3 regions of the Moritella sp. 5 genome follow, and region 1 is predicted to be linked to each of the others. Evidence: predicted binding sites of a transcription regulator. Region 1 holds the regulator's gene; each other region holds the start of a gene.

Region 1 (11,076 bases):
TGTTATTGCACAGTATTTTGGCATGAGTGATTTAGTGATCGGCCTAACTATTATTGCTATTGGTACTAGCTTACCAGAACTCGCCGCATCCGTAACTGGAGTACTCAAAGGTGAAGATGATCTTGCTATTGGTAATATCATTGGTTCTAATATATTCAATATCTTAGCTGTATTATCACTACCAGGTATTTTAGCTCCTGGCATGATTGACCCGGCGATTATTAGCCGTGATTTCTATTATATGCTTGGCGCAACTGTGTTAATGCTGGTGATGGCAATGGGCTTTAGAGGCCGTCCAGGACGTATTACGCGTGTTGAAGGTGCCATTTTACTCGCTGGTTTTGTAGCGTATCAATTCATTGTATTTAGTAGCATTTAACAACGCTTAATATTTTAAGCTAAATATTAAACAGTATTTTCATTAGGGAATAACCATGTCGAGTCAGTTTAACTATTGCCAAAGCGCGCTTAATGTCATTAACACGGAAGCATCAGCGATCTCTCAATTAAGCCAATATATTGATGCCACGTTTACCGCGACTTGTGAATTATTAATCGAATGTAAAGGTAAAGTCATTGTAACTGGCATGGGTAAATCAGGGCATATAGCCAATAAAATTGCCGCGACATTAGCCAGTACCGGAACCCCTTCATTCTTTGTGCATCCAGCCGAAGCAAGCCATGGTGATCTTGGCATGATTGAACGTGGTGATGTGGTTATTGCGTTATCTAATTCAGGTGAATCAGATGAAATTTTAGCGGTATACCCAGTGCTTAAACGTTTAAGTATTCCCATTATTGCGATGACAAGTAATGCTAATTCAACCATGGCGCGCGAAGCAAAAATTAGTTTATGTATTAAAGTTGATAAAGAAGCTTGCCCACTGGGATTAGCACCTACATCGAGTACGACTGCAAGCCTGGTGATGGGTGATGCTATTGCGGTAGCCTTACTTGAAGCAAAAGGGTTTACCGCTGATGATTTTGCACTGTCTCATCCAGGCGGTAGCTTAGGCAGAAAATTATTATTACGTATTTCAGACATTATGCATAAAGGTAACGACGTACCAAACGTACAACAAACCGAGACGATCTCTGACGCGCTATTAGAAGTATCTCGCAAAGGGCTTGGTATGACGGCTGTTAATGACGGGACTAAGCTGGTTGGTATTTTCACGGATGGTGATTTACGCCGTATCCTTGATGCACGTATAGATATTCACCAAACCCCAATCAGTGAAGTAATGACACAAAGATGTGTTACTATTAATGAACATATCTTGGCTGCAGAAGCCCTTGCCGTCATGGAAAACAAAAAAGTTAACGGCTTAATTGTCGTCAATGAACAACAAGAGCCCGTCGGCGCCTTCAACATGCATGACTTACTACGCGCAGGTGTACTATAAAATGATCAATACATTATACGGTCCGATTCCACAAGACATCTTAACCAAAGCAAAAACATTAGAACTACTCATTTGTGATATAGATGGCGTTTTTTCTGACGGCCGCGTATACATGGGTAACGACGGTGAAGAACTAAAAGCCTTTCACACTCGCGATGGTTTTGGCGTAAAATCACTCCTTAATGCCGATATCGAAGTTGCTGTGATCACTGGCCGTCAATCCACAATTGTTGCTAACCGTATGCAAGGTTTAGGTGTTAAACATATCTATCAAGGCCAAGACAACAAAGTGATCGCATTTAATATGCTGCTCGAAGAACTAAAAATATCGCCAGAGCATGTGGCTTATATTGGTGATGACGTCATTGATTTACCGGTAATGAATCTTTGTGGACTCAGTGTTGCCGTTGCCGATGCCCACCCGCTTGTTAAAAAAAGTGCCGACTTTAGCACTTCAATTCGAGGTGGCTTTGGTGCAGTAAGAGAATTAGCAGATCTAATCCTATTGGCTAAGGGGATCTTAGAGCAAGCACAGGGCACCTCTGTATGAGTCGTCAAAACATGGGGATTGTGATTCTCTTTCTTTGTGCACTTGGTATTTGGCGTTTTTTTTCGCCTGATGGCGAGTCTACAACGGCACCGTCAACCCAATATCAGCCTGATTTCACCGCTCAAGTTCTACGTAGCGTTGAGTTTAGTATTGAAGGAAAAATTATACGTCGCACTTTTGCAGATAGCATGGAGCATTATGGTGAGTTAGGCATGACAATGTTTACTAACCCCGTTATTATTATTTATGATGAAAATGCGCAAGCGACATGGAAGATCAAAGCGAAAGAAGGTAACTTCAGTAGTGACGATGTAGCAACACTACGAAACGATGTTGTCATCAAAAATATGAAAAAAAGTGATTATATTGATGTCATTACTACCAGTTATTTACAATTAGAACTTGCCGAAAATTTGGTGCATAGCGATCAGTTAATTACCATTTCAGGGGACTTATTTCATCAAACAGGTGTCGGACTTGAAGGTGATTTAAAGCAAGAATACATGACTATCCTTAAGCAAGTTGAAGCGATTTATACTAATGATGAAAAAATATAAAGTTTTACTATTAACATTATTCATGAGTAATTCAGCACTCGCGCTAGAGTCTGATTTTCAAGAAGATGTTACCGTAACTTCCAAGCGTCAAGAAGTTTTCATTAAAGAGAACCGAGTAATCTTTTATGATAGTGTAGTGGTTACCCAAGGCACGATATTAATTCATGCCGATAAACTCACGGTCTTAAGCACTGGCGAAAAAGGCACTGAAATCATGATTGCCACAGGTAGTCCAGCCACGTTTTATCAAGAGCTTGATGACGGTAAAAAGATTAATACCGAGTCAGAAGAGATCCGTTATGAGCTTGGCAAAAAACGCTTAACCTTGTCAAAAAATGCACATTTACGCCAAGCTGATAGCGAAGTTAAAAGTGAAAAAATTATCTACCAAATTGACAAACAAGAAATGATAGCCGAAAGCGGCAATCATGAATCCGATCGCGTGATCACTATTTTCACTCCTGAAGACAACAAAACTAATTAGAGTAGATGAATTCATATGGCACGTTTAAAAGTATCACACTTAGCAAAAAGTTATAACAAACGAAAAGTTGTGTCAGATGTGAGTCTCGAAGTTGAGTCAGGCCAAATTGTTGGTTTACTCGGGCCTAATGGCGCAGGTAAAACCACCACCTTTTATATGGTAGTTGGCTTGGTTAAACGAGATCATGGACAAATCTTCATTGATGACCAAGAATTAACACATGAGCCAATGCACATTCGTGCACAACAAGGTATTGGTTACTTACCCCAAGAAGCGTCTATTTTTCGTCGTTTATCGGTAACGAAAAATATCATGGCAATCTTAGAGTTACGAACTGAACTCACCCGTTTCGAACGTGAAGAAAAGTTAGAAGAATTATTAGAAGAGTTCCATATCACCCATATTCGCGATAGTTTAGGTATGAGCTTATCGGGTGGTGAGCGCCGCCGTGTTGAGATTGCTCGCGCGCTCGCGGCAGATCCAAAGTTTATTTTATTAGATGAACCTTTTGCTGGCGTTGATCCAATCTCGGTAGGTGATATTAAAAAAATTATTCAGCATCTGCGCGATCGTGGTTTAGGGGTATTAATTACCGACCATAACGTACGTGAAACACTCGATGTATGTGAACACTCTTATATTGTGAGCCATGGACACTTGATCGCATCTGGTACTTCTGAAGAGATTTTATCCAACGAAAAAGTAAAAGAAGTATACCTAGGTGATCAATTCCGACTATAGTTTGATATTGATACGTTACCGCATTTAAGGAAGAGAGAGTAGTCGTTAGATGAAGCCATCATTACAACTTCGTATGAGTCAATCTCTGGCAATGACGCCACAGTTACAACAAGCGATTCGATTATTACAATTATCGACCTTGGAGTTACAGCAAGAGATTCAAGAAGCATTAGACAGTAATCCGCTACTGGAACAAGAAGATCCCAACACAGCTCAACCAAACGATGCAGAAAGTAGTGATGGACATAATTCAGATAATAACGACACCGTTACCGATGCCAGCCAAATAGAAGTTAGTGATGCGCTAGCCAGTGAAGCCATGCCAGATGAATTACCTAATGACAGTAATTGGGATGATGTCTACACCCCTCAAATACAGACTCACAGCAGTGCGGGCAGCAGTATTGATGGTTTAGACCAAGTCTATCAAGGTGAGACCAGCGAAGGCTTATACGAGCATCTCATGTGGCAAATGGAATTAACCCCATTTTCTGACACCGATCGTGCTATTGCAGTTGCGATTATTGATGGCATTGATGATCATGGTTACCTTAATCAGACTTGTGAAGATATCCTGTCTAGCGTCAATAACGGTCACCAAGAACTTAGCGACAGCAGTAACGAAAATAGTGAAGAGCAAGTTGAATTAGACGAAATAGAAGCAGTATTAAAGCGTATTCAACATTTCGATCCCATCGGCGTTGCAGCGCGTTCATTACAAGAATGTTTATTGATCCAACTTCAGCATTTACCTAAAAACACACCTTGGTTAACAGAATGTCAGCAAATAATTCAGTCTCACATGGATTTATTAGGCAATCGCGACTACCGTCAATTAAGCCGTAAGACAAAATTAAAAGAACCACAGCTTAAAGAGATCATGCAATTAATTCAGAGTCTAGAACCCAGACCTGGCAATGTTATTGATCAGACTGAAGGGCTTTATGTAATTCCCGATGTTTTAGTAAAGAAAAAAAATAATCAGTGGGTAGTCGAGTTAAATCCTGACATTGTGCCAAGATTAAAAGTGAACAATGAATATTCAAACTTGTCGACAAGCAATCGTAATAGCAGCGATGGGCAGTTTATTCGAACGCATGTACAAGAAGCTAAATGGTTTATTAAAAGCTTAGATAGCCGTAATGAAACCTTACTAAAAGTAACGAAAAGTATTGTTCAACGACAAATTGATTTTTTTGAATATGGCGATGAAGCCATGAAACCTATGGTTTTAAATGATGTTGCCGAAGAAGTGGAAATGCACGAGTCAACCATTTCACGGGTAACAACGCAGAAGTTTATGCATACACCACGTGGTATTTTTGAACTTAAGTTTTTCTTTTCAAGCCATGTAAGTACTGACAATGGCGGAGAATGTTCATCAACTGCTATTCGAGCATTAATAAAAAAATTGGTCGCGGCAGAAAATGTCATTAAACCATTAAGTGACAGCAAGATTGCTGATTTACTTGCTGATCAAGGTATCAAAGTGGCTAGACGTACGATTGCAAAATATCGGGAGGCACTAAGTATACCACCGTCTAATCAGCGTAAAAGCCTATTATAAGGCTAATCCAACCTTCATAGGGGAGACATATATGCAAATTAATTTAACCGGTAGACATGTAAACATTACAGACTCACTGAAAGATTATGTTGATAGCAAGTTTTCCAAATTAGAACGGCATTTTGATCATATAAACAATATCCATGTGATTTTAAATGTCGAAAAATTACTTCAAATTGCAGAAGCAAAAATACATTTAAATGGGGGGGAGATCTTTGCCGTGCATGAACACAATGACATGTATGCCGCAATTGATGGCTTACTGGATAAGCTCGATCGCCAAGTGATTAAGCATAAAGAGAAGTTGATTCGTCATTAATTTTAATCTCGCCACAGATAACCTAAAGGAAAACCACTTTTTCCTTTAGGTATTAATGCTTCTGACATAATTAAAACATATCATATCCAAATCAATTGCGGGATAATGAACCCATTATTTTATATCGCTGTGAGGATAAAAGATGAAATTAATAATAGTCAGCGGCCAGTCAGGATCTGGTAAATCAATTGCATTACGCGTGCTTGAAGATCTAGGCTACTATTGCGTAGATAACCTACCAGTAAAATTACTACCACAACTGCTAAAAGCCTTAAATGACCAAACCGAAAAAGTGGCAGTGAGTATTGATGTCCGTAACTTACCGACAGAAAAAAAAGAATTAAACGACATAATTACAGAGTTAAGAACGAGCACCGATCTGACTAGTTTATTTCTTGATACTAACCAGTCAGTCCTTATCAAGCGTTATAGTGAAACCAGACGCCTTCATCCATTAACAAAAGATGAGCTATCTCTATCACAAGCGATTGAAATAGAAAAAAAACGATTAAGCCCTTTAGCGTTACTTGCTGATTTAAAAATCGATACTACTGAACTCAATATTCATGAACTCAGTGAACAGATTAAAGAACGTATTTTAGGAAAAAAAAACAACCAACTTGTCTTAGTATTTCAATCATTTGGTTTTAAACATGGTCTACCTATGGATGCCGATTATGTATTTGATGTCCGTTTTCTACCAAATCCCCATTGGATCCCAGAATTAAAACCTTACACAGGTCTTGATGAACCCGTCATTAAATACCTGAGCCAACAGCCTGATGTCATGAGCTTTTCACAACAGATTGAAAACTTACTCACGACTTGGTTGCCAATGTTAGAAAAAAATAACCGCAGTTATGTCACCGTTGCTATCGGTTGTACAGGCGGCCAACATCGCTCGGTATTCATTGCTGAACAATTAGCAAAGAGCTTTAAACTACAAAGTCGTGTAGTGCAAACTCGCCATCAAACCTTAGAAAAAAATAAACATAAAATTATCTAGGTACTCATTTGCAATGGCGTTAACGATCTATACAGTTAATTATTTTACTTTATTGTTAATGCTGATTATAAATACAGATTAAGCTAGAATTACGCAGCACCTGCAAGCAAGGTCTTGCAGAAGAAGAATAATAAGAATGGGGACGACATATGCCAGAAAAGATGGAGCATGACTGCACACACCTACGTTTAAGCGAAGTGAACGAAGCACTTGATAGTGGTATGTTCATTCACGTTAAACGAATGCTCTACCAAACGCCCCCTTGTGATATTGCGTTATTACTGGAATCATCGCCACCAGCAGGCCGTAAAGTACTGTGGCGTTTGACCGACTCTGAAATGCAAGGTGAAATCCTTGACGAACTTAATGAAGATGCCAAGACCAGTATTCTTAAACTGATGGATACGGAGTCCCTTGTCGCTGCGACAGAAGGGCTCGATACTGATGATTTAGCCAATATTCTCCGTAGCCTACCAGACAGTATCTATCAAGAAGTTATCACCCAAATGGATACCCAAGATCGTCAGCGTTTAGAAACAGCGATGGCGTATCCAGAAGACACTGCTGGCAGTATCATGGACACAGATACCATTACTTTAAGACCAGATGTGACTGTCGATGTGATCTTACGTTATATCCGTTTACGCGGTGAATTACCCGATGCTACAGATACTTTATACGTGGTTGATACAGATGATCGCTTAATTGGCGATGTGCCCTTAGCCATGTTATTAACAACAGATCCAAACAGTGTGATTAGCACCATTATGGATCGCGAAGCAGAAACCTTACCTGCCCATATGGATACCTCAGAGGTTGCCAAGCTGTTTGAACGTCATGACTGGATCTCTGCACCAGTACTTGATGACTCAGGTAAACTGCTCGGACGTATTACCATCGATGACGTGGTTGATATTATTCGTGAAAATGCCGAGCATGACATGATGGGTATGGCCGGTATGGATGACGATGAAGATACCTTCGCGCCAGTAATACAAAGTACCAAACGTCGAACACTCTGGCTTGGGGTTAATTTAATTGCCGCGCTGACTGCTGCATCCGTATCTAACATGTTTGAAGCGACCTTAGAACAACTCGCTACACTTGCTATTTTAATGACCATTGTGCCAAGCATGGGCGGTATTGCCGGTAATCAAACCCTCGCATTGGTTATTCGTGGCATGGCAGTTGGTCATATTAATGACGACAATAGCCGTTGGTTAATTGGTAAAGAAGCCATGGTTGGCGCACTGAACGGGGCTATCTGGGCAATATCTATTGCAATCATAGTATCATTATGGAAAGGCGATCCATCTCTGGGGCTGATCATTGGTGGCGCCATGTTTATCAACATGGCGATGGGCGGGCTTGCTGGCGTGGTCATTCCACTGGCAATGAAGAAATACAATATCGATCCTGCCTTAGCTGGCGGCATGGCACTCACTACCGTTACCGATGTCGTCGGTCTATTTGCCTTCTTAGGCATGGCAACACTCGTCTACGGTTAACCTTTTTAACGAAAGCAGAGTTCAGAAAGTAAAGTTAATAGCCTATAACGTAAAAAGCCTGTGTCATCATAACACAGGCTTTTTCACTTAAACCTAGAGGGATATTAGTTACCTGCAATCTGCATTGATTCTAATAGTGTAGAGCCCATTAGAATACTGCTACGAACATCAATATCGTTACCGACTGCAACAATATTTTTGAACATATCCGTTAAATTACCTGCGATCGTGATCTCGTGTACTGGATACTGCAGCTCACCATTCTCAACCCAGAAACCTGAGGCGCCACGGCTATAATCACCCGTTACAATATTCACACCCTGCCCCATGAGTTCAGTCACCAATAAACCAGTGCCCATTTGACGACACAATTGACCTAATGTTTCGCCTTTACCTGTGACATTCCAGTTATGGATACCACCAGCATGGCCAGTTGTTTGCATACCCAATTTACGACCGCTGTAGCTGGTTAATAGGTAGCTCTTTAAAATGCCTTGTTCTACAACATTTAAATCTTTAGTTCGCACACCTTCAGCATCATACATAGATGAGGCTAAACCACCTTTAATATGCGGACGTTCTTGGATGTTTAACCAGTCAGGGAAAATTTGTTCGCCTAACTTATCTAATAAGAATGATGACTTACGGTATAAGCTACCACCACTAATACCCATTACCAGCTGACCCATTAAGCTACTTGCAACATCATGATGAAAAATAACCGGTACATTACAGGTATCGATTTTACGCGCTCCTAAACGGTCTACAGTACGATTAACCGCTTCGATAGCAACTTGCTCTGGTGTCCACAATTTACTTGCGTCACGCGCCATTGAATAGCCGTAATCACGTTCCATTGCGCCGTCTTGCTCTGCAATCAATACCGAACTCATGCTATGACGGGTACTTGCATAGCCATTCACGAGACCATGACTGTTCCCATAAACTTTAATGCTGCTATGGCTGGTAAATGCACCTTCACTATTAACGATACGAGAATCTTGCGCCAAGGCTAAGCGCTCGGTGAGACAAGCTTGTTCAATAGCATACTCAGGTTCAATTTCAATTGGATGACATAAATCTAGGTCTTCTGGTTCAAACGCCATCAGATCACGATCAGCAAGACCAGCAAATTCATCTTCTGCAGTATGTAACGCGATATCTAACGCCGCAGCAACGGTGCTTTGAATTGCCGCTTCACTTAAATCAGAGGTTGATGCATTCCCTTTACGTTGACCGCGGTATACACAGATACCTAATGCGCCGTCATGGTTGAATTCAACATTTTCAACTTCGCCCATGCGTGTACTCACAGACAAACCCGTTTGTCGTGAAATAGCTACTTCAGCATCTGTCGCGCCTGCCTTTTTCGCGATATCGAGTGCTTGAGTAACGGCTAATTCCAATTTATTTTGTTCTAATGTAATTTGCTGTTTTAAGTTCATGGGCTCGTTTCAATAAGTTATACTGGATTAAGCATACCATGTTGCGATAAAAATTCCTGCAGCAACTGCGCAATTAGCAATAAACTGATACAATTAACATATCAATCGTTTTGAAAAAGAATATTATGAGCGTAAAAGAACGGAATATTACCAGCGAAAAGTCTTACCGACGTGCTGAAGACGACGAGCTATATCAAAGTCGTGCAGAAAACAAAATTGAAATTGCCGAGACGCTTAAACTCGCTGGCGCGATCTCTTTACTAAGTAAAGCAGAAATTGCCAAGATGGGTTTCTCTGAACACTTACTTGCTGCGATTGTGACAGCAAGAAAAATCGCAGTACGTACAGATGCTTACAGCAGACATCTATCGTACATGTGCAAAATTATGCGTAGCGATGGCCTCGAGCCGATCCAAATGGCATACGATAAAATCACGAATAAACACAACCAAGCAACCGTTGAATTAACAAAACTAGAGATAGTACGTGATGAGTTAATTGCCGGTGGTGATGCTGCAATCACAGCATTAATGGAAAAATATCCAAACGCTGATCGTCAAAAATTACGTCAACTGATTCGCCAAGTGAATAAAGAACTTAAAGCGGAAAAGCCGCTGAAAGCAGCTAAACCAAGCAAAGAAATCTTTAAACACCTACGTGATATTGCGGGTATATAATATTAATTAGCTATTTCGGCAGTATTAATGTTTAACCGGTACAAACAATAAAGCCCTAACAAGTCATTTATACACTTGCTAGGGCTTTATTTTAATCAACTGCATACCACAAATAGCAAATTAGCTACCAGTGCCACCCACCGTCATACTATCTAGTTTCAGTGTAGGCTGACCGACTCCCACAGGAACACTCTGGCCTTCTTTACCACAAATACCCACACCCTTATCTAATGCTAGGTCGTTACCGACCATTGAGATGTGCTGCATTGCTTCATGACCATTACCGATCAAGGTTGCCCCTTTAATTGGCGTGGTGATTTTACCGTTCTCAATTAAATACGCTTCAGATGCGGAGAATACAAATTTACCCGAGGTAATATCAACTTGACCACCACCAAAGTTAGGCGCATAAATGCCCTTCTCAACCGTACTAATGATCTCTTCTGGTGTACTCTCACCAGGTAACATATACGTATTAGTCATACGCGGCATAGGTAAATGTGCGAATGATTCACGACGGCCGTTACCCGTAGACTCCACACCCATCAAACGCGCGTTAAGCTTATCTTGCATGTAACCTTTCAAAATACCATTTTCAATCAACATGGTATTTTGTGTCACAGTACCTTCGTCATCGATGTTCAATGAACCACGGCGATTAGCTAGCGTGCCATTATCAACAATTGTGCACAGTGAAGATGCTACTTTCTCACCAATTTTACCCGCATAAGCAGATGTACCTTTACGGTTAAAATCACCTTCTAGACCATGACCTACGGCTTCGTGTAGTAATACACCCGGCCAACCCGCACCAAG
Region 2 (11,076 bases), 2.3 Mb from region 1:
ATTAGTGTTTACGTATACACTCAATTAAAATGATTTAATTATGAAGCACTGTTGATACAGTGCTTTTTTATGAGGAATAGAAAATGTTATATCGTATTGCACGTGAATTTTTGTTTATGCAAGACCCAGAAGTAGTGCATGAAATGACAATTAAAGGGTTAAAATTAACTGGCTCTACTCCTTTAAGTTGCTTATATTCGCAGAAATTACCGAGCAAACCAGTCACTGTAATGGGGCTGAAGTTTGATAACCCTGTTGGTTTAGCGGCTGGTCTAGATAAAAATGGCGAGAGTATCGATGCTTTTGCCGCGATGGGTTTTGGTTTTATCGAAGTCGGCACAGTGACACCGCGTCCACAAGTAGGTAATGATAAACCGCGTATATTTCGAATTGTAGAATCGGAAGCGATCATTAACCGTATGGGCTTTAACAATGCAGGTGTTGACGCACTTGTTGAAAATGTAAAAAAAGCGAACTATAAAGGTATTTTAGGTATTAACATTGGTAAAAACAAAGATACGCCAATCGAAAAGGGGAATGAAGATTACCTGATTTGTATGGATAAGGTTTACCAATATGCGTCTTATATCACCATTAATATCTCATCACCAAATACGCCTGGATTACGTACACTTCAGTATGGTGAAGCGCTTGATGGTTTATTAAGTAGTCTTAAAGAGCGTCAGGCTGAATTAACTAAAATACACGAGAAATACGTACCGTTAGCGGTTAAAATTGCACCAGATTTAACCGATGAAGAGCTAGCGCAAGTTGCTGAGTCATTAGTCAAATATAAAATGGACGGTGTAATTTCGACTAATACAACGTTAGACAGAACATTAGTACATGATATGCCGCATGCTTGTGAAGCGGGTGGTTTAAGTGGTCGTCCTGTTCAGCATGCGAGTACTGAAATCGTACGTAAATTAGCAGTATTGCTTGATGGTCAACTACCTATCATAGGTGTAGGCGGTATTGATTCTGTTGTCGCAGCAAAAGAAAAATTCATTGCGGGTGCAGAATTGGTCCAGGTATATAGTGGATTTATCTATAAAGGCCCTAAATTAGTTAAAAATATTGTAAAAAGTTTGTAACTTTTAGCTTGGTTTTCGTCTATATTTCTGATATGGGTATTTACTTATGGATAGGGTGTAGTTAAACTACCTAAAGAGTTAATTACATTACTGGTATCAGGATGTTACTAGAACCAAGCAATAAATGGTATTGGCAATACGACTGCGCAAGTCAATTCATCGTCATTCAATTATCCGATGGGCTTGCGATGTCTTGCCATTTAGATAAACGAAACATGAATAGTTTGTGTAAAGGCCGAATCAATTTTTGTGCCGAGGATTCAAGCTATTATTACTATTTCTTAGAATCACTCAAAGATTTAGCATTAAGTGTGCCTGAAAAAGTACAAATTGCATTGAACGGGGTGACTAATTTACGGTTTCATAAAGTAAAAATGCCGCAAAGCTGGTTCTTTGAATATAATTATTCTGATGACAAGTTTAGTACGGGTGACGTTATTACTTTATCGTTAAGGGGTGATAATGTTCAGTTTGTTATTTTAGAAGCAGATGATCGTGTTTCAACGTGTATGCTATTAGAAAGTAGTGTGCAACTTTCTGACTCTAAAACGTTAAATCAGTTTGATGTTATCCGAGTAATGAATGATCGTGTTAAACTGCAGAATACAGTAGAAAAAGCGCTAGCAGATGATTCTTTTTCCTACGTTCAGATCATGGCATAGCATAATCTATCAATAATCCCCCGTTTATCTAATAATTTCCCTAACATTACTATGCGACTATAATGCTGCGTGGTACAATTCGCACCCATTAATAATCACATTCCTTACTTTCTTTCTACTAGAAAGTATCTCGAAATAATATAGGCTTTCAAATTGACTACAATCAACACTTATTTTGCTTCTTCTCCGAAGGGATTGGAACTTCTACTTAAAGAAGAGCTAATTGAACTTGGCGCACAGGATTGCCGTGAAACCATGGCTGGTGTTTCATTTAAATCGACTCAATTAACAGCGTATAAAATTTGTTTGTGGAGCCGCTTAGCATCTCGAGTGACCTTGCAATTAAAAACATTCAAAATCTTCGATGTATTAGACCTATACCTTGCGGTATCAGGCATGCATTGGGAAAAAATATTCGATCTTGATAAAACTTTTGCCGTCTCTTGTTCTGGTACCAATGACAGTATTCGCGATACACAGTTTGGTGCGTTGAAAGTTAAAGATGGTATTGTTGACCGCTTCACGAAAAGTATGAGCGACCGTCCAAATGTCGCTAAAAATGATCCTGATGTACGTATTCACCTACACATTCGTCGTGAAGAAGCGACGCTTTCTCTTGATCTATGTGGTAATGGTTTACATCAACGTGGTTACCGTCAAGGTACAGGTGCGGCACCGCTAAAAGAAAATCTAGCGGCTGCTATTATCAAACGTAGTGGTTATACGGATGGTCTACTTGTCGATCCTATGTGTGGTTCTGCAACATTACTTATTGAAGCTGCATTAATGGCATTAAAAGTACCGGCTGGTATTTTACGTTCACGTTATTGCTTCCAACAACTGAACGATTTCGATCAATCAGGTTGGGAAGAACTGGTTGCACAAGCTAAATACCAAGCACGTAAAAATATTGCGAACAGCGATCTTAAAGTATACGGTTTTGATAAAAGCTGGCGTGTACTTGACCAAGCAAGAGCCAACGTACGTGCAGCAGGCCTAGAACACATTATTGAATTAGAAACTGGTGACGCTAAAAACCTCGTTAACGATTTCACCAGCGAAGGTACATTAATTTGTAACCCTCCATATGGTGAACGTATGGGTGAACAACCTGAACTTATCGTGTTACACCAAGTATTAGGTGAACGTCTGAAGAGTGAATTCTCGGGCTGGAATGTTGCATTCTTCTCATCAAACCCAGATTTACTCTCTCGCTTAGGCATGCGTGCAAATAAACAATACAAATTGTTCAACGGTTCATTAGAGTGTTTCCTTAAGCTTTACCAAATATCATCGATTGCGCGTCAAGCCAAAGCACACGTTGAAACACAAATGACCCCAGGTTTTGCCGAAGACTTCCGTAACCGTTTAAAGAAAAATATCAAACAGTTAACTAAGTGGGCGAAAAAAGAACAAGTTAACTGCTACCGCATCTATGATGCAGATTTACCTGAATACAATGCTGCTATCGATTTATACGGTGATTGGATTGTTGTACAAGAATATAAAGCACCGAAAGACGTACCAGAGCAAAAAGCCAAACAACGTATCATGGATATTGTTGCTGTTACGCTTGATGTGACTCAAATTGATCCGAACAAGCTTGTATTGAAAGTTCGCCAAAAACAAAAAGGCAGTAACCAATACGAAAAAATACAACAAGTTAAGTCAGTGTTTACGGTAAGTGAATATGGTGCTCAATTTGAAGTGAACATGAAAGATTATTTAGATACGGGTCTGTTTATCGATCACCGTTTAACACGTCGTATGATTGGCGAAATGAGTGCGGGTAAACGTTTCTTAAATCTATTCTCATATACAGGCAGTGCAAGTGTTCACGCTATTTTAGGTGGGGCAGAATCATCAGTTACTGTTGATATGTCGAATACTTACCTTGATTGGGCAAAACGTAACTTTGCATTAAACAACATCAGCATGCGTAAGCACGAAGTTGTACAAGCAGACTGTCTAGCTTGGTTAGCACGTTGTGAAGATAAATTTGACCTTATTTTTATTGATCCTCCAACATTCTCAAACTCAAAGCGTATGGAAGACAGCTTCGATGTAGAACGTGATCACATACAACTGTTTACTTGGTTAGAGAATATTCTATCTGCACGTGGTGAAATTGTTTTCTCTAACAATAAACGTAACTTTAAGCTAGATTTTGAAGGACTCGAAAAACTGGGTCTTAAAGCAACCAATATTACTGAAAAAAATCGTTCTAAAGATTTCGCGCGTAACAAAAACATCAGTAACTGTTGGCTTGTTGAACGAGTAGCATAATGACTAAATACGCGTTCTATACCACAGAAGGTTGCCACTTATGTGAACAAGCTTGGGAATTGGTGACAGCTCAACACTTGGTCAGTGAAATGACACAAGTAGAGATCATCCATGATGAAGATGACATCGCCCGTTATGGTATTCGTATTCCTGTTATTAAGAACAAGGTGACTGATAAAGAAATTGGTTGGCCATTTGATTCTGAAGAATTGGCTGACTTTATCGCACAAGACTAATTTACGTGACTTTATCCGAGTGGATTCTCAATTACAGGTTAATTGTTAACGCTCGGATTTTTTCTATTTTACAACTTTATGTTAGAATCTATCTAACTGCTTGTTTCAACATTACCTATAATGGTTTTATTTTTGAAACAATTGAATTTTATATTGAGGAATTATCGTGGCTGTTATCACGTTACAAAATGCATGTTTAGCCTTTGGCGACTTACCATTATTAAACCATGCCGATGCTGTATTTGAACGAAAAGAACGTGTTTGTCTTGTAGGCCGTAATGGTGCAGGTAAATCGACAATGATGAAAGTTATTGGCGGCGAAATTCAACTTGACGATGGTGTCCTTAGAATTGAACAAGATGCAGTTGTTTCTCGTTTAGAGCAAGATCCACCAAAAGTAAGCGGCGTGACAATCTTTGATTTTGTTGCGGGTGGTCTAGCGGACATCGGTCAAGTACTAAAAGATTACCATCACCAAGCGATCCTTGTCGGTGAAGATTACAGTGAAAAAGCATTAAACAAATTGATGCGTCTACAAGAAGAACTTGATAACCGTAATGGTTGGGAGTTTGAGCAAAACATTGAACAAGTACTTACGCGTTTAGATTTAGAAGCTGACATGTTACTTGATGATTTATCAGGTGGTTGGTTACGTCGCGCAGCATTAGCGCGCGCACTAGCAAGTAAACCAGATATCCTATTACTTGATGAACCAACGAACCACTTGGATATTGAATCTATCCTTTGGTTAGAAGAGTTCTTAAAAGATTTCGCCGGTACAATCATTTTCGTAAGCCATGATAGAAGTTTCATTCGTTCTATGGCAACGCGTATTATTGATATTGACCGCGGTAACTTAATGTCTTTCCCTGGTAACTATGATGAATACCTAGTAGGTAAAGAAGAAGCATTACGTGTAGAAGATGAACAAAATGCATTATTTGACAAGCGCCTAGCGCAAGAAGAAGTATGGATCCGTCAAGGTGTTAAAGCACGTCGTACACGTAATGAAGGTCGCGTTAAAGCACTTAAAGAAATGCGTAACGAACGTAGCGAACGATTGAACGTACAAGGTAAAGCGAAAATTACCGTTGATGAAACATCACGCTCAGGTAAACGTATCTTTGAAGGCGAAGACGTATTCTACGCTTACGAAAACAAGAAAATCGTTAACGACTTTACCTTTAACATTATGCGTGGCGATAAAATTGCATTCGTTGGTCCAAACGGTTGTGGTAAGAGTACATTAATCAAGTTATTGCTTGAAGAATTACAACCACAAGCAGGTATCATCAAATGTGGCACTAAGTTAGAAGTGTCTTACTTCGATCAACATCGTACAGAACTCGATCTTGAAAAAACAGTAATAGACAATTTAGCTGACGGTAAACAAGAAGTTGTAGTAAATGGCAAACCGCGTCATGCACTCGGTTATTTACAAGACTTCTTATTCCACCCACAACGTGCACGTACACCAGTTAAAGTACTGTCTGGTGGCGAACGTAACCGTCTGTTGTTAGCAAAACTATTCCTAAAACCATCTAATCTTTTGATTATGGATGAACCAACCAATGATTTAGATATCGAAACATTGGAACTTTTAGAAGAATTACTTGCCAATTATCAGGGTACGTTATTATTAGTAAGCCATGACCGTAACTTTATTGATAACACAGTAGAAAGTTGCTGGATGTTTGATGGTGAAGGTAACATCACTAACTTTGTTGGTGGTTACCATGATGCTAAGAATCAACAAGCAAATACGCAATCTATGTCAGCAAAGCCAAAGGTAAAATCTGAGGTAGTTGAAAAGCCAGTAAAACAAGAAAAACCAGTTAAGGCTGTTAAAACAAAGAAACTGCCTTATAACATTCAAGTTGAACTTGATAAACTGCCTGCAAAAATGGAACAACTTGAAGCACTAGTTGAAACTTTGCAAGCTGAAATTAATCAACCTGATTTCTTTAATAAGCCTGCTGACGAAACAAAAGCAATGCTTGAACATCTTGCGAGTAAAGAGCAAGAACTAGAGACTGCATTTGCGCGTTGGGAAGAGCTTGAAGAAATGAAAGGCTAAGGAAATCTAAACATAATGCTTTTAAAAAAGACTAAGCTAGCAGGGATTATTAGTCTCGTATTGTGTACAACTGCGGTGGCTTCAACCACCGCTATTGTTGTAGACAGCAGTGGTGCTCACGACTTTGGTCCATATGTGTCAGCAATGGACACGTCAAGTGCTGCTACTGGTACGATGACCAGCGCGACGTACACTCAGAAATATGCACAACAATTTTCATACGATATTGGTGCGCCTTGGACATATAACGAATATTGCGTTTCTGATTCTGATGTGTGTAAGATGTTCTGGAATGGGTCAAAGGCAGATAATAGTGATGGCCTATTCGTTTGGCGTCGTAATATCTTAAATACCTATGGCGATTACAATGGTTCTTATGAATCAGAAACGACGAGCTCAGTAAACACAATTGAAGTGCCTCCAGCAAGTTTACCCCTATCACGTAAAGTCACGGCGTTAGATGGCGCAGTGGAAGTTGGTTATGGGACTTCAGCAGGCAAGATTGTTCGACGTGGTTATTATGGTAAAACACCGCTTGTACCAGAGTTTACTGAAAATGGCGGTTTTAGTTCTGCGTATGATGCCGCAAATGTCAAAGTTAAAAACAGCGAACATTCGGTTGAGTTCGAAAAGAAACTGATTGTTGGTCAAGCAAGTGTACAGTGGTCAAACGCTAATGATACTGGTCGTTTTAATCGCTGTTTTAACTCAGCAGTTAATGATAGCAGAGCAGATTATGATCAACTATATAATTGTCCTGGCTTTGATCTACAAGCAAGCTTTTGGGATGAAAAAGGCACTACTGCTTCATACCTTACTGGTAAAAGGAATTGGTTAAGTGCAGGTAGCAGCGCAACATTTATTGCTAATGCTTATGCGATTAACACATCAGGCTTTGCCGTTGGTTTTTCTACGCAACAGATTTACGAATCGACAAGTGGTGGTCGTGCTCGTGCAACCATATTTAAGCCAACTGTTGAATCCAAAGATGCGCTTTCTTATGCGATGACTGAAATCACAAAGCCTAAAACGGATGCGGGTAGTGATTATAATAGCGTAATTCGCGATACCGTTGCGATTGATATTACAGATACTGTTTATGCCTCAGCTAGTTCATCATTTGCTATTGCAGATGGTACAAATAGTGACTCTCAAGCATTCATCGTTGTTGGCAACCGTACCTATAACCAGCCTCAAAACAGAAGTTATGCAACTGAGTTTTTTACTTATGATGTAAAAACACAAGAAACACGTTACCCATTCATGGCCAACCCTATTAAAGGTGCGAGTTCACAGGTGAGTAAAATCAATAATGACGGTATCGTTGTTGGTTGGCGTGATGATCGAGGGGAAAAATCACCAACAGCAGAAGGTTCTCCACGTTTTCAAAGTGCATTTATCTATGACTACAAAACTAAAAAATCAGCATATTTAGATGATTTATATTGTCAAGGTATCGATGACAGTGATGTTAAATACAGATTTTCTAACGCGATCAGTATTAGTGATCCTGACGTCAATGGAAATGTAGTTGTCGTGTCTAATGCTTTCGATTATAAGAACATTGATAACTATAAGAATAGGCTCGGGTCTACTCCTGTTGTATTAACGATGACAATCACTGCGGATGAATTGGCTAATATGTCCACGACATCACAGTGCCCTATCAAAGCTAAAGAAGAATATTCGCGCAGTGGTGGTAGTATGAGTTGGTTCATATTGTTACCTACTATGTTGCTTTTGTTTCGTCGTTTTAAACGTTAAACGTTAAACGTTAAATATTACGCTTTGTTTCATAAAGCCGCAGTAATTTCATTACTGCGGCTTTTTTATTTGATTTGTCGATTATCTTAACCTATTACTTAATAGAGGCTTGGAAAGTCTCAAGTTTAAGTTAAACATTTTTTGAGGAATCTAGAATGAAGAGACAGAAACGAGATCGTTTGGAAAGAGCATATTCGAAAGGTTATCAAGCTGGAACAGCAGGTAGGTCGAATGAAGTTTGTCCATTTCAAAGCGCAGATTCGCGAGGTCAGTGGTTAGGTGGTTGGCGTGAAGCACAAGAGATCCGAAGTACAGGGCTCTTCATAAAATAATAAACACATAGTAAACACAAAGAAACCCCGTTGGCCCCTGCTAACGGGGTTTTTCTGTTTAATAGCGCCGTTATATCTTTAAATCACTCATTACATTTTCTATCCAGCACCATCGAGGATAACAAATTAAGTATTCAAATAGAGTGTCGATAAGATTTACAATTAATAAATATTTAGATAGGAAAAAACATTAGATAAATCTATTGCGTTGTTTAATTTAACAAAAAAATAATAGGCACACCATTTGCTTTAGGATAGTAGCCAACCGCAATTATCGCCACAATATTTACGAAAAGTGGCTATAAAAAGCGGATTTACCTAGGAGCGTGAAATGAAACATATACTCTGTAAATCATTATTAGCGAGTACTATACTCGTAACCACATCTGCTTATGCAGTGCCTGTGGACCTTGATTTTTCAAACCCATATAACGTTAACTTTGATAAGACTATTTATTGGGATACCGGTCATCTGGCAACCTCAGATGCGGTTGTTCACTATACAAATGTAGGTATGAGTGGCGGTAGCACTATTGATGCTAAGGTTACTGCTACAGTGTTTGGTGATTATGTGTCTGATTGGCAGGCACCAAATTATTCGAATACAAGCGGTGCTGAGCCAAATGGGGATCATGGTTTTCTTTATCGTAGGGATAGCTCATTACCGGGCAATCAAGAAGCAAATGGTGGACTAGAATTTGTTTTTGAATTATTTGATGGTACCGCTGGCCTATCTAATACTTTTACAACTCCAATAATGGCCAATGAATTAAATATTATTGCCTACGATGTTGATGGTGAGTTAGACAATATCGGTAACCAACAAAGTGAAGAGTTACGGGTATTTAAAAGTGATGGCTTAATGTCCTATATCACTGGTACTAACGCGGCAAGTTTAACTGCTACTGATATGGGTGCTACTATTCTGTTTGAAGGTCCGGGTACTAACTTTGCTGAAACTGATACATCAGGTGCTGTTTTATTAACTTATGCCAATACAGATAGTTTTACGTTGCAGTTTGAATCAACGACATATGCGAATATTTCCTCTTTAGATAACCCTATTTTCAGTGCTATTGATGGGGATTTATTTATCCAGTTTACTGGTCCTCCAGTACAAGTTCCTGCACCAATTTCAGTTACATTACTGGGTCTTGGTTTAGTCGGTCTTGGTCTATCAAGAAAAAGAAAAATAGCTTAATGTTATATTTTCAAAATCCCCTGTATCAAGAGGAAGTTATTTTATCTTACGAAAAACATAGCGTTCCAATATCTACAGTATTTCAAAGGAATATTAATAATATATGATTATATGTAGAATTAAAGCTATGATTAATAAAGTAATGGGAGGGTTAGCCTCTCATTACTCCCTTCTAAAATTCAATGGTTAAATAACTAAAATATTTATTCTACTTTTAGTTAGTCATTTTCTTAAACCAATAACTATCCATGCTAGTAACCCAAGTTCCATCTTTTCTTTTAGGTATTACACCAGTCCACATAAGTTCTAACTCTCGGTTGTATGAACCAATAGAGTGTCCACCATATTTCCCTTCAAAAGCTAACACCATAGGTACTTGTCCACTTACACCTGCTTTTCCTTCATAGCAGATTAGTTTATTTTTATGCTCCTGATCTAGAGTGTAACTCACATCAAGGGACACGCAGTTATCTCCACATAAATCGCTAGATGGCGAAATTTTCATCGTGTAGCTATGGGAATTGTCCTGAGACTTCCAGATACCACTTATGTCTTTACATGAGTCGATGTCAGAAGCATAGGCTGTTGATGTTGATAAGCAAAGCAGACTAAGCGAAATTACATTTATTTTCATATGGTTAATTCCATTTTAAAGCCAAAATAACCATGTTACATTTATTGCAGTTTCATTCAACCATGTTTTACTTAAATTGATGTAATTAATGAAATGTTGTGTTGAAAATGGTGCCATAAACTAGATTAATAGACTAATCCTACGCACGTTTATTCCTATTCTGCACTGCGTATAGTTGTAAGTCATAGAATTCATCGAAAATCGCGATATAAGTAATGAAATTTATCTAACTTCGTTTCATTTTTATCGATAAATTCTTGTAACCTTGCAGGCATAGCGTCGGGCCAATCTAGACCATAACCTTTGGGAGTGATTAAAGGCGCTAATAATGATGCCGCGGCTAGATCTGCACGGCTAAAACTATCACCGACTAGAAACTCACGTTGTTGGTATTCGTCATGCAATTTATCAATAGCTTGCTGAATACGGGCTTCTGATTTTTTAGCACCATTTTCATCGATAGCCATTACTTTACGCATTGTAGGTTCGAGCTTCGAAAAAAAGAGCTTAAAAAATAAAGGCCCCCAAAAAGGACCGCCTTGAGTGAAGAAGGGGATTACAATTTTCGGTTCTGCTAATAAAATATGATAACAATAGCGACGAATATGGACTCCAATTTCTACATCACAGTATTTTTCCCATTTTAGTGCTTTTTCTAATAGCTCAGTGTCCTTTGGTGACAGAGACTTTTCAGGATATTCGGCATCTAGATAATTTAAAATAGTGTAAATAATCTAGATGGTTTCATTCTGTATACTAGCAAGTTTTACATATCGAATATAGCTGTAAG
Region 3 (11,076 bases), 1.1 Mb from region 1:
TAGCGTTTTAGCCAAAGTACGAATACCATGGCCTTTCCCACCTGTTGCCCATAAATCATTGGCCGCTTTTTGATACGAACCCGCTAAATCTAAATGTAACCAACCTTGTCCATCTTCACGCACAAAACGCGATAAGAATGCAGCAGCGGTAGATGCCCCAGCGCGTCCTTCACCAGCATGGATATTAGCCATATCGGCAAAGCTTGACGGTAATTGTTGTTGATGCCACTTTTCTAGCGGTAGTTGCCAAGCAAACTCATTTTCAGCTTTCGCATTCGCCAACAACGAATTAACAAAAGCCTGATCAAAGCCAAATACCGCATTATAATCACGACCAAGTGCCATCTTAGCTGCACCAGTCAATGTTGCAGCGTCAATCAAACGTTGTGGCGAGTTTTCTTCTGCTGCAAGTAAACCGTCAGCTAGCACTAAGCGGCCTTCGGCATCGGTATTAAGCACTTCAACAGTGATATCATTTTTGTATTTTATAATATCGCCAAGCTTAAATGCATTGCTGCTGATCATGTTTTCTGCACAGCATAGGAATAACTGCACGCGTTGATTTAAGCCTTGGTTGATTGCTAATGCTAACGCACCAGTCAATGTCGCCGCGCCGCCCATATCACTCTTCATGGCCGCCATCGGTTCTGATGGTTTGATACTGTAACCGCCAGAGTCAAAGGTAATGCCCTTACCCACTAATGCTGTCGCCACAGGCGCATCAGCGTTACCCGTTGGATTGAAATCCAATTGCAGCATTGCAGGTGGATGTTGGCTGCCACGACCCACAGTATGAATCCCTGTAAAACCGTGTGTTAATAATTCTTCACCCGCAATAATCTTGTACGTAATCGATTCAGGTGCCAATTGTAATAATAAGTCTGCAGCACTTTGGGCTAACTTAATCGGATACATTTCTTCTGCATCGGTATTAATGGTTTTACGCACCCAATGACTGGCTTGTTGAAATGCAATGAAATCTTTCTTTTCAATACTGCTCGCTTGCTCTAAACCAAAACAAGCTTGCTGATTTTCTTTTGCTGTGTAATAACCTTGATCAAATGCAATACGTAATTCAGTATCCCATAATTCACCCTTTAAGGTCACTTTACCTATCCCTTGATTAGATAGTTTACGTGCCGCACGTTGTACTTGTAATGGGTAATCGGCACTATTATCACCGAGGTGAATAGAGGCGACACCAGCATCGAAGCTCACTAATGCATTATTACCCCAAAAATTTTCCGCGGGAGCAAGCGTTAGCTCAACGCTCATGAAATCCTTCATTAAATATCCTTAATATAGACACGATAATACGATTACTATAACAATACTTTTATGGTTTGTTTGGTTATGTATCATAAATATTTGTAAATCGTTTTATTATTCCGCCCATTAGAGGAGCTAGTTTAAAAGAATAAAGATTGTAGGTGGCAGTTATGGGGCTAGCTGTAACAGCGCTGGAAACGATCGATTCTCTACCTGAAAGATCCGTTGGTGGCTTAATTGCTTATTTCCTTAAACTAAAAAAGCTATCGCTTAACATAAATAAGAGATTAATCATTAGATTTATAAGTAGTTTTACGTCTAAGCATTAATGTTAACCCTAATAATCCAAATCCAAATAGCGTTAAACTAGCGGGTTCACTCACATTAATAGGGGGTGGTTCTGGATATACTTGTAATAAATCTTGCGCTCCATCGTTATGGTAGACCTCAACAATAACGTCATTTGTCCACGAATCTATAGAGTTAAGATAATCTGCCGCAAGGTCTACACCCGTATCGAATATTTGATATAAAATAAAGTCACCAGCACCTAGATCAAAACCATTTGTATTGTAGTCTTCATGCACAATTTCCCAAAGTGCAATCTGGAAGGCTGCAGCAGTGGTTGCATCTGAAATACCGGCATATTGGTTTGTATAGAGGCGGCCTATATATTCAGCCACTGCTGGCCCTGTTCCAAAAGGTTCGGGGTCCGTGGCTGGGTGGAGAGTGTAATCAGCCGTATCACCAAAACTAATTGGCTCATTCAACTCAATACAAAAAGCTAAAAAATCAGTTCCTGTCGTATTATTCGTGAAGTTAAACAACCCTGCAGATGAGAACCCCCCACCTCCCCCAACACCACTAAGAGAATATAGAACCCCCTCACTCCAACCATTTTCCCAAGAGTTTAAGGTTGCAGAAATTGTAGTCGCACTTACTTGGTTAGCCGATAAAATTAGGCTGAAGGTTAAAATTAATTTATGTATCAATTTCATATTTCAATTCCTATTATATATAAATACATACTCTCTAAAGCATTTGTCGTGCCATAAAAAAAACAACTTAAATACAACACGTTAAATGTAAAGAGGTAGTTTAAACATGATAGGTGTAAAAAAAATCAACACTTTAAAATAAATTTTTTTAATACTTATCCTTGTTTTTGACTTGCATAAATTCGCTATTAATATGAACGCGTTCCATCTCATGCGGCGAAGGATCTACTGTTCTGACATTAGTTGACTTAGATGAAAACGAGCTTGGTATGGGAGTAGTTCCACACATAGAGGAGCTAGTTTGAAAGAATAAAGATTGTAGATGGCAGTTATGGGGCTAGCTGTAACAGCGCTGGAAACGATCGGTTCTCTACCTGAAAGATCCGTTGGTGGCTTAATTGCTTATTTCCTTAAAACTAAAAAAACCATCGCTTAACATAATCAATTCAGAAAATAGGTTAATGGCGATGGCTAAACCAATCTGAGGTTAATCATTAGATTTATAAGTGATTTTGCGTCGAAGCATTGATGCTAACCCTAATAATCCAAATCCAAATAACGATAAACTGGCTGGTTCATTTACAGGAATAGGGGGCGGCTCTGGATATACTTGTAATAGATCTTGGATTCCAGCGTTACGATAGACATCAACAACAACGTTATTTGTCCACGAATCTAAGGAGTTAAGATAGCCTGCTGCAATATTTGCACCGCCAGGGAATGCTTGTACCAACTGAAAGTCACCAGTGTGTAAGTCGAAGCCATATGTATTGTAGTCTTCATGCACTATTTCCCAAAGTGCAATCTGGAAGGCTGCTGCTGTGCTTGCATCAGAAACACTGGCATATTTGTTTGTATAGAGGCGACCTATGTATTCAGCCACTTCAGCTCCTGTTCCAAAAGGTTCTGGGTCTGTGGCAGCGTAAATAGTAAAGTCTGCTGTATCACCGATATCAATTGGCTCATGGACCTCAAGACAAAAAGCTAAAAAGTCTGACTGTGTCGTATTATTGGTGAAATTAAATAATCCTGCCGATGAGTATCCATAACTACTTGGAGCAGTATATAGAACCCCCTCAGTCCAACCATTTTCCCAAGAGTTTAAGGTTGCAGAAATTGTAGTCGCACTTACTTGGTTAGCCGATAAAATTAGGCTGGAGGTTAAAATTAATTTAGGTATCAATTTCATATTTCAATTCCTATTAAGTTATGCCATCTGTGCATATTCTATATAAGCATTTACCGTGCCATAAAAAAAAGCATTTAAATACAATGCACTAAACTTGACGGGCAGTTGAAATATAACAATGTGTAAAAAAAATCAACGCTTCAAAATTAAAAAAAAGCCCATAATCAGCATATACTAATTATGGGCTTATTCTGTATTAACGATTACCTATTAACAATTAAATTGTTAATATTCATCAATCCAAGCAAGCATCACGGCTTCAAGTACTCTTTCACCACAATGATTAGGATCATCGGTAAAATCGTCCAACCCTAATATCATCCGACGCAAGTCTGTAAACCGGACTTGCTGTGGATCTTGCTCTGGATAATTTTCAGCTAATGTAATGGCAATCTCTGTACTATCCGACCACGCTAATGCCATAAAAACCTCCCTAAAAGATATGTGCAGCAACAAATAGGCTGCACTGTTACTTTCAGTTTAGTTTGCTTACGCTATTTATGTGTAGGGTAAAGACGCCTTAGCTGCACAATCAATTAATGGCTTTCAGATACCATGTTGATCGTGTATTTAGGGATCTCTACAACCAAATCTTCATCTTCTACGATCGCTTGGCAACCTAAGCGAGAGTCTGGTTCTAAACCCCATGCTTTATCTAACATGTCATCTTCAAGTTCATCACTTTCTTTTAATGAATCAAAGCCTTCACGTACAATCACATGACAAGTCGTACAGGCACATGATTTCTCACAAGCATGTTCAATGATGATTCTATTGCGAAGAGCAACATCAAGGATCGTTTCACCTTTCTCAACGTCTACAGATAGACCTTCCGGGCATAACTCTTCATGGGGTAAAAATATAACTTTTGGCATTTCTTAGACCTTATCTACCGACTGACCCTGCAACGCTTTACGGATTGATGCATCCATACGACGAGCAGCAAAATCTTGTGTTAATTTATCGACTGTTTCAATTTCTTTTTCAATCGCATCTCTGTCGCTACCTTGACGGATCTTATAAAGTACTTGGATCGCGTTTTCAATGGCTGTTTGCTCTACATCTGACAACAAGGCTTTACCGTCTTGTTGTAAGGCAACGATCAGGCTTTCCATTACACGATCCGCTTCTAGCTGCTGTTCAGCTAGCATGCGCGCAGTTACATCTTCTTTCGCATATGTCATTGAATCTTTAAGCATGTTAGCCACTTCATTATCACTTAATCCATACGACGGTTTAACTTGGATAGAAGCAGATACACCCGATGATTTTTCCATCGCGGATACACTTAACAACCCATCCGCATCAACTTGGAAGGTAACGCGAATATGCGCAGCACCCGCCGCCATTGGTGGAATACCTGTTAACGAGAAACGCGCTAATGAACGGCAATCATCAACCAATTCACGCTCGCCTTGCAACACGTGGATTGTCATTGCAGTTTGACCATCTTTAAACGTGGTAAACTCTTGAGCGCGTGCGACTGGAATAGTGGTATTACGTGGTATCACTTTTTCAACTAGGTTCCCCATAGTTTCAAGACCCAGTGACAATGGTGTTACGTCTAGTAATAACAGGTCTGAATCAGGTTTGTTACCAACTAATACATCGGCCTGAATCGCAGCACCAATTGCAACAACCTTATCTGGATTGATACTTGTCAGTGGCTCTTGTGCAAAGAACTCACCTACTTTTTCACGTACTAATGGTACACGTGTGGAACCGCCGACCATAACGACTTCAAGTACATCGTCTTTACTGATATCAGCGTCTTTTAACGAACGACGACATGCTAATAAAGTACGTTTGACCAATGGCTGAATAAGATCTTCAAATGTTGATCGGCTTAATATGCCCTGCCAACTAACCGCTTCTAATGCAATGTTAATCTCAACACTATCGTTATCTGTTAGTGCTTGTTTCGCATGTTTGGCTTCCGTTAGTAGTAGGCGTTGCATCGCTAACGACTGCTCACTCACAAGTCCAGCTTCAGCACTGATCCAGTCCGCAACTAAATGATCGAAATCATCACCACCCAGTGCAGAATCACCGCCTGTTGCAAGCACTTCGAATACGCCTTTATTTAAGCGTAAAATAGATATATCAAACGTACCGCCACCCAGATCATAAACCGCAATAATACCTTCTTGGCCAGCATCTAAACCATACGCGATCGCGGCAGCCGTTGGTTCATTTAATAATCGTAAAACATTTAACCCTGCAATATTTGCAGCGTCTTTCGTGCCTTGACGTTGTGCATCATCAAAATAGGCGGGTACCGTGATAACTACACCATTAAGTTCACCTGCAAGTGTCTCAGTTGCACGTGCTGCTAATGCTTTTAGAATTTCTGCAGATACTTGTACTGGATTAAGTTCACCAGCCACCGTCTTAATTAACGGTTGGCCCGATGCCGACTCAACAAGTACATTAGGAATACGCGTAGTATTAATATCAGTGAATGCTTTGCCCATCAAACGCTTTACCGAAGAAATGGTATTTTCTGGATCGGTTATCGCTTGTTGTGCTGCGTCGTCACCAACCACAACTGAATCTGTAGTATAATGAACCACTGACGGTAAAATATCTCGACCAGTCTTATCAACTAACGTTTCAGCACTGCCACTACGGACGCTTGCCACTAATGAATTCGTTGTACCTAGATCGATACCAACAGCAAGTTTATGCTCATGAGGTGCTGCCGTTTGTCCCGGTTCAGCAATTTGAAGTAATGCCATGTTTTAGGTTCTTAAATTTAAATTATTTGATTAATAATCAAGTAAACTATCTTCAAGTGTACTTAATTGTGTTTGCAGTTTGCAGACAAACTTTAATTTACGCACTACATTTGCCGCGTCGTTATAATGCTCAGCGCTGATTAATTTATTAAATTCTTGCAGGTACGCTTTAATCGATAATGTTAATTCATCATCAAAGTCTGCAATTTCTTGCTCAGGATCAGCTGAATGCGGAATTTCTTCAAGACGCTCGTGTTGTTCCATCTGCTGCATAAGAAACATTGGGTCTTGCAATGTTTGTTGTTCACCACGGATATCTTCATGACAAACGGCAAGGATATATTCAGCACGTTGAATTGGCGACTTAAGAATTGAATAAGCATCATTAACTTGTGATGATTTTTGCACCGCTAATAAACGCTCGCGCTCACTGTTATTGGCAAAATTATCCGGATGTAGTGTGCGTTGTAATTCTCGATATGTTATTGCTAAACTGGCATTATCTAGTTCAAAATTAACGGGTAAACCAAATAGCTCAAAATGGTTCATCTGACGACCTTTACTGAATAGATTAAATAAACAAAACCCAAACAACGAGGTTATTTGGGTTTATCAATATTATACGTTGAAGCTTTCACCGCAACCGCATTCGCCTTTCAGGTTGGGATTGTTAAATTCAAACCCTTCATTAAGGCCTTCTTTAACGAAATCTAACTCGATCCCGTCAAGATAAACGAGGCTTTTTTTATCCACGATAACGGTAACGCCTTTTTCAACAAAAACTTCGTCGTTCTCGTCAATAGCGTCAACAAACTCAAGAACATAAGCCAGGCCAGAGCAACCAGATGTTTTCACACCTAGGCGTAAACCGGCACCTTTACCACGTTTATCAAGGTAGCTAGCAACACGCGCTGCTGCAGAGTCTGATAAGGTAACTGCCATATTTAGCTCCTAAGACACTTTTTTCTTTTTGTAATCATCAATTGCAGCTTTAATTGCATCTTCAGCAAGAATTGAGCAGTGAATTTTCACTGGTGGTAATTCTAGCTCTTCAGCAATAGTCATATTGGTGATTTCGCCCGCTTGTTCAATACTCTTGCCTTTTACCCATTCGGTAACAAGTGAGCTTGATGCGATCGCTGAACCACAACCATAAGTTTTGAATTTAGCATCTTCGATAATGCCGTCATCATTAATTTTAAGTTGTAACTTCATTACGTCGCCACACGCCGGTGCGCCTACCATACCAGTTGCGATAGATGGATCATTTTTATCAAATGAACCTACGTTACGTGGATTTTCATAATGATCGATTACTTTTTCGCTATAAGCCATGATATAACTCCTTCAAACTAAATATAAATCTTCGTGAAACAAGGGTAAACGATTAGTGGTGATCCCACTCAATAGTACTTAAATCGATACCATCTTTAAACATCTCCCATAGAGGTGACATTTCACGTAGTTTACTGATATTTTCTTCAATGATGCTGGTTGCATAATCCACTTCTTCTTCAGTCGTAAAACGGCCGAATGAGAAACGAATTGAGCTGTGTGCCATTTCATCGTTTAGACCTAATGCACGTAGTACATAAGACGGTTCTAAACTTGCAGATGTACAAGCAGAGCCTGAAGAAACCGCAAGATCTTTCAGTGCCATCATCAATGACTCACCTTCAACAAAGTTGAAGCTTACGTTCAAGTTACTTACGATACGTTGTTCAGCATGACCATTTAGATATACTTCTTCGATACCTGCAATACCAGCCCAGAAACGTTTACGTAATGCTTCAGCATGGTCATTATCTTTTTGCATTTCTTCTTTAGCAATGCGGAAAGCTTCACCCATACCCACGATTTGGTGAGTTGGTAATGTACCACTACGCATACCACGTTCATGGCCGCCACCGTGCATTTGTGCTTCTAGGCGGATACGAGGTTTACGTTGAACGTATAATGCACCAATACCTTTAGGACCATAAATTTTATGTGCCGATACCGATAACATATCTACTTTTAGTTCAGAGAAATCGATTGGTAATTTGCCCGCACTTTGCGCAGCATCTACATGGAATAAGACTTTCTTAGAACGACAAAGTTCACCCAATGCAGCAATATCATTAATCGCACCGATTTCGTTATTCACGTGCATGATACTAACAATGATTGTATCTTCACGGATTGCAGCTTCAAGGATTTCAACTGTAATTAGACCTTCAGGTGTTGGGTCTAAATAAGTTACTTCGTATCCTTCACGCTCAAGCTGGCGACAAGTATCCAGCACAGCTTTGTGCTCAATTTTACTTGTGATGATATGCTTGCCTTTCTTGTTATAAAAATGCGCTGCACCTTTAATCGCAAGATTGTTTGATTCAGTTGCGCCCGAAGTAATTACAACTTCTCGTGGGTCTGCATTTACTAAATCTGCAATTTGATTACGAGCAATGTCTACTGCTTCTTCAGCTTGCCAGCCGAAACGGTGTGAACGAGACGCAGGGTTACCAAAAATGCCGTCCATAGTTAAGCATTGCATCATTTTTTCTGCTACACGTGGATCTACAGGCGTAGTGGCAGAATAATCCAAATAAATAGGTTTTTTCATTTAGTCATTGCTCCATACAACACAGTTAGACAACTAACTGTGTTCATATCTTATAATTATAATTTTGATTATGTTTTTCAATCATTATCAAATGATATTTATATCAATCTTGTTTAATTTTTGACGGTCATTATCTTGATCGTGAACGATCTGTTTTATCTCATTATTTACCATCAAATCAGCAAGCGATATGTTATCAAGAAAATCACTAATCCGTTCACTTAAATCATCCCAAAGTGAATGCGTTAAACAGCGTTTCCCATCATTACAACCACCAGCTGAATCACACTTAGTTGCTTTTACATTTTCATCAACTGCGTCAATGATCATGCCAACAGAAATAAGCCCAGGTAACATGCCTAACTTATAGCCGCCACCTGGTCCTCTCGCACTTGCTACCAGCTTCTTTCGACGTAGTCGAGAAAACAACTGTTCCAAATACGACAATGAAATACTTTGTCGTTCGGATATTTCAGCCAGTGGTACAGGCTTAAGTTCTGCGTGCAATGCAAGATCAATCATAGCTGTAACTGCGTAACGTCCCTTCGATGTCAATCGCATAGCAACCTCTAAACTGTTATTTAGGGCTATGGTTACATACCCGACCTAAATGGTCAAGTATATACCTGACTAATTTAGTCAAGTATTACTTTAGGGATGGGTTGTAAAGTCAACTATTTTTTCAAGTTACGCTGAATAGACACTAATGCACCACGTAAAATATTTAACTCAACCGCTTCAGGGCGAGCACGTGTAAACAATCGACGTAAACGATTCATCACGATCCCTGGGTGGGCTTTATTAATAAAACCTGTATCCCACAATGTTTCTTCAAGGTGAGTGTGGAACATTTCCAGTTCAGCTTGCTTTGGATACGGGTTATCTTGTTCTGGATAGGTGTTGGTAGCAAGATATGCCATACGTGTTTCGTACGTTAAAATCTGTACTGCCATGGCTAAATTTAATGAGCTGTATTCAGGGTTTGCAGAAACACATACATGATAAGTACATTTTTGTAGCTCATCATTGGTCAAGCCAATACGCTCACGACCAAACACTAATGCAACAGGGTAATTAGGTACTTCTTCAATTAGCTTTAAGCCCGCTTCACGCGAATCAAGCATTGGCCATTGCAACGTACGTGAACGCGCACTTGTACCGATGACAAGACCACAGTCTGTTACTGCTTCTTCTAAGGTATCGACGATGATTGCATTTTCTAATACATCTGCGGCACCTGCAGCTAATGCTACTGATTTCTCATCAATCTCACATAAAGGTGCAACTAATACCAATTGCGTGAAGCCCATTGTTTTCATTGCACGAGCAGCTGAACCAATATTACCAGGATGAGATGTACCGACTAATACAACTTTTACGTTTGCTAACATAATTAATGAATACCTAAAAAGATGCATAATAGAAAAAAGGCCATTTAAACGACGAGTTTAAAACAATGGTTAGACTATTATTGGAGTTGTTAATTTACTGGTCGCGGATTCTATCACAGTAAACAAGGTATATCTTGTTTCAATATCAATACCTATTATGCTTATTTTCATCTATTTTTACTTTTACTTTGACTTACATCTCTTTTTTACATAACCATTATTGAATATGACAACCCGTCCCATAATAATAAACACCAACGATTTCATACAACTAAAGTTAACCAAAGGATGGAAAATGAAACGATTAATGATGATCGCAATAATGTTATCGACAACATTTCTCAATTATGCAAATGCTACAAATTATACAGAAACCAAATATCCAATTGTACTCGTACATGGTTTTTTAGGGTTTGATGACATTAAAGGTTATGACTATTTCTACAAAATAGCGCAAAAGCTAAGACAAGATGGTGCCACAGTTTTTACCGCACAAATATCTTCAACCAATACAACCGAAATTAGAGGCGAGCAGCTTTTAAAACAAGTCAAAGCATTTTTAGCTAAGAGTGGGGCGAGGAAAGTGAATCTTATCGGACACAGCCATGGCGGTCCAACGTCTCGCTATGTTGCGTCAGTAGCACCAGAACTCGTGGCTTCAGTTACAAGTATTGGTGGTGTTAACAAGGGTTCCAAAGTCGCTGATTTATTCTATACAGTAGCGCCTGATGGCACTTTGATTAATACTGCTGGTGCAACTATTATCGGCTACATATCAAAAATAGCGCAATTCTTATCAAACGGTTCAACACTTCCAGTTGACCCAGTAGGCGCTTTAAAAGCATTAACGACGCATCAATCCCTTGCGTTTAATAAAAAATACCCAGCA

Evidence for each region. The regulator sigma-54, encoded in region 1, starts transcription at its own class of promoters, with help from an activator protein. The targets are predictions, from matches to a motif close to GTTGGCACGNNNNTNGNNT.
Region 2: HWV01_RS11580 (PEP-CTERM sorting domain-containing protein) is a predicted target of sigma-54. The motif match lies at 8,683-8,701, and genes of this name have one in related genera.
Region 3: HWV01_RS18565 (PEP-CTERM sorting domain-containing protein) is a predicted target of sigma-54. The motif match lies at 3,501-3,519, and genes of this name have one in related genera.

Annotation. Positions count from the first base shown of each region.
Region 1 is NZ_CP056122.1:233,340-244,415, reverse strand. It holds gene HWV01_RS01155 (calcium/sodium antiporter) at 1-379, shown strand, start outside; gene HWV01_RS01150 (KpsF/GutQ family sugar-phosphate isomerase) at 435-1,406, shown strand; gene kdsC (3-deoxy-manno-octulosonate-8-phosphatase KdsC) at 1,408-1,956, shown strand; gene lptC (LPS export ABC transporter periplasmic protein LptC) at 1,953-2,513, shown strand; gene lptA (lipopolysaccharide transport periplasmic protein LptA) at 2,536-2,997, shown strand; gene lptB (LPS export ABC transporter ATP-binding protein) at 3,013-3,738, shown strand; gene HWV01_RS01125 (RNA polymerase factor sigma-54) at 3,788-5,305, shown strand; gene hpf (ribosome hibernation promoting factor) at 5,337-5,624, shown strand; gene rapZ (RNase adapter RapZ) at 5,767-6,630, shown strand; gene mgtE (magnesium transporter) at 6,780-8,138, shown strand; gene pmbA (metalloprotease PmbA) at 8,243-9,583, opposite strand; gene yjgA (ribosome biogenesis factor YjgA) at 9,709-10,260, shown strand; gene tldD (metalloprotease TldD) at 10,381-11,076, opposite strand, start outside.
Region 2 is NZ_CP056122.1:2,553,184-2,564,259, reverse strand. It holds gene pyrD (quinone-dependent dihydroorotate dehydrogenase) at 84-1,094, shown strand; gene HWV01_RS11610 (cell division protein ZapC domain-containing protein) at 1,196-1,756, shown strand; gene rlmKL (bifunctional 23S rRNA (guanine(2069)-N(7))-methyltransferase RlmK/23S rRNA (guanine(2445)-N(2))-methyltransferase RlmL) at 1,910-4,042, shown strand; gene HWV01_RS11600 (glutaredoxin family protein) at 4,042-4,278, shown strand; gene HWV01_RS11595 (ABC transporter ATP-binding protein) at 4,445-6,355, shown strand; gene HWV01_RS11590 (DUF3466 family protein) at 6,371-8,119, shown strand; gene rmf (ribosome modulation factor) at 8,275-8,451, shown strand; gene HWV01_RS11580 (PEP-CTERM sorting domain-containing protein) at 8,783-9,652, shown strand; gene HWV01_RS11575 (hypothetical protein) at 9,867-10,286, opposite strand; gene HWV01_RS11570 (glutathione binding-like protein) at 10,478-10,765, opposite strand.
Region 3 is NZ_CP056122.1:4,170,467-4,181,542, forward strand. It holds gene pepB (aminopeptidase PepB) at 1-1,287, opposite strand, end outside; gene HWV01_RS18560 (PEP-CTERM sorting domain-containing protein) at 1,557-2,267, opposite strand; gene HWV01_RS18565 (PEP-CTERM sorting domain-containing protein) at 2,755-3,456, opposite strand; gene iscX (Fe-S cluster assembly protein IscX) at 3,682-3,879, opposite strand; gene fdx (ISC system 2Fe-2S type ferredoxin) at 3,993-4,331, opposite strand; gene hscA (Fe-S protein assembly chaperone HscA) at 4,335-6,194, opposite strand; gene hscB (co-chaperone HscB) at 6,225-6,743, opposite strand; gene iscA (iron-sulfur cluster assembly protein IscA) at 6,813-7,136, opposite strand; gene iscU (Fe-S cluster assembly scaffold IscU) at 7,146-7,529, opposite strand; gene HWV01_RS18600 (IscS subfamily cysteine desulfurase) at 7,582-8,796, opposite strand; gene HWV01_RS18605 (Rrf2 family transcriptional regulator) at 8,884-9,357, opposite strand; gene trmJ (tRNA (cytosine(32)/uridine(32)-2'-O)-methyltransferase TrmJ) at 9,471-10,187, opposite strand; gene HWV01_RS18615 (triacylglycerol lipase) at 10,483-11,076, shown strand, end outside.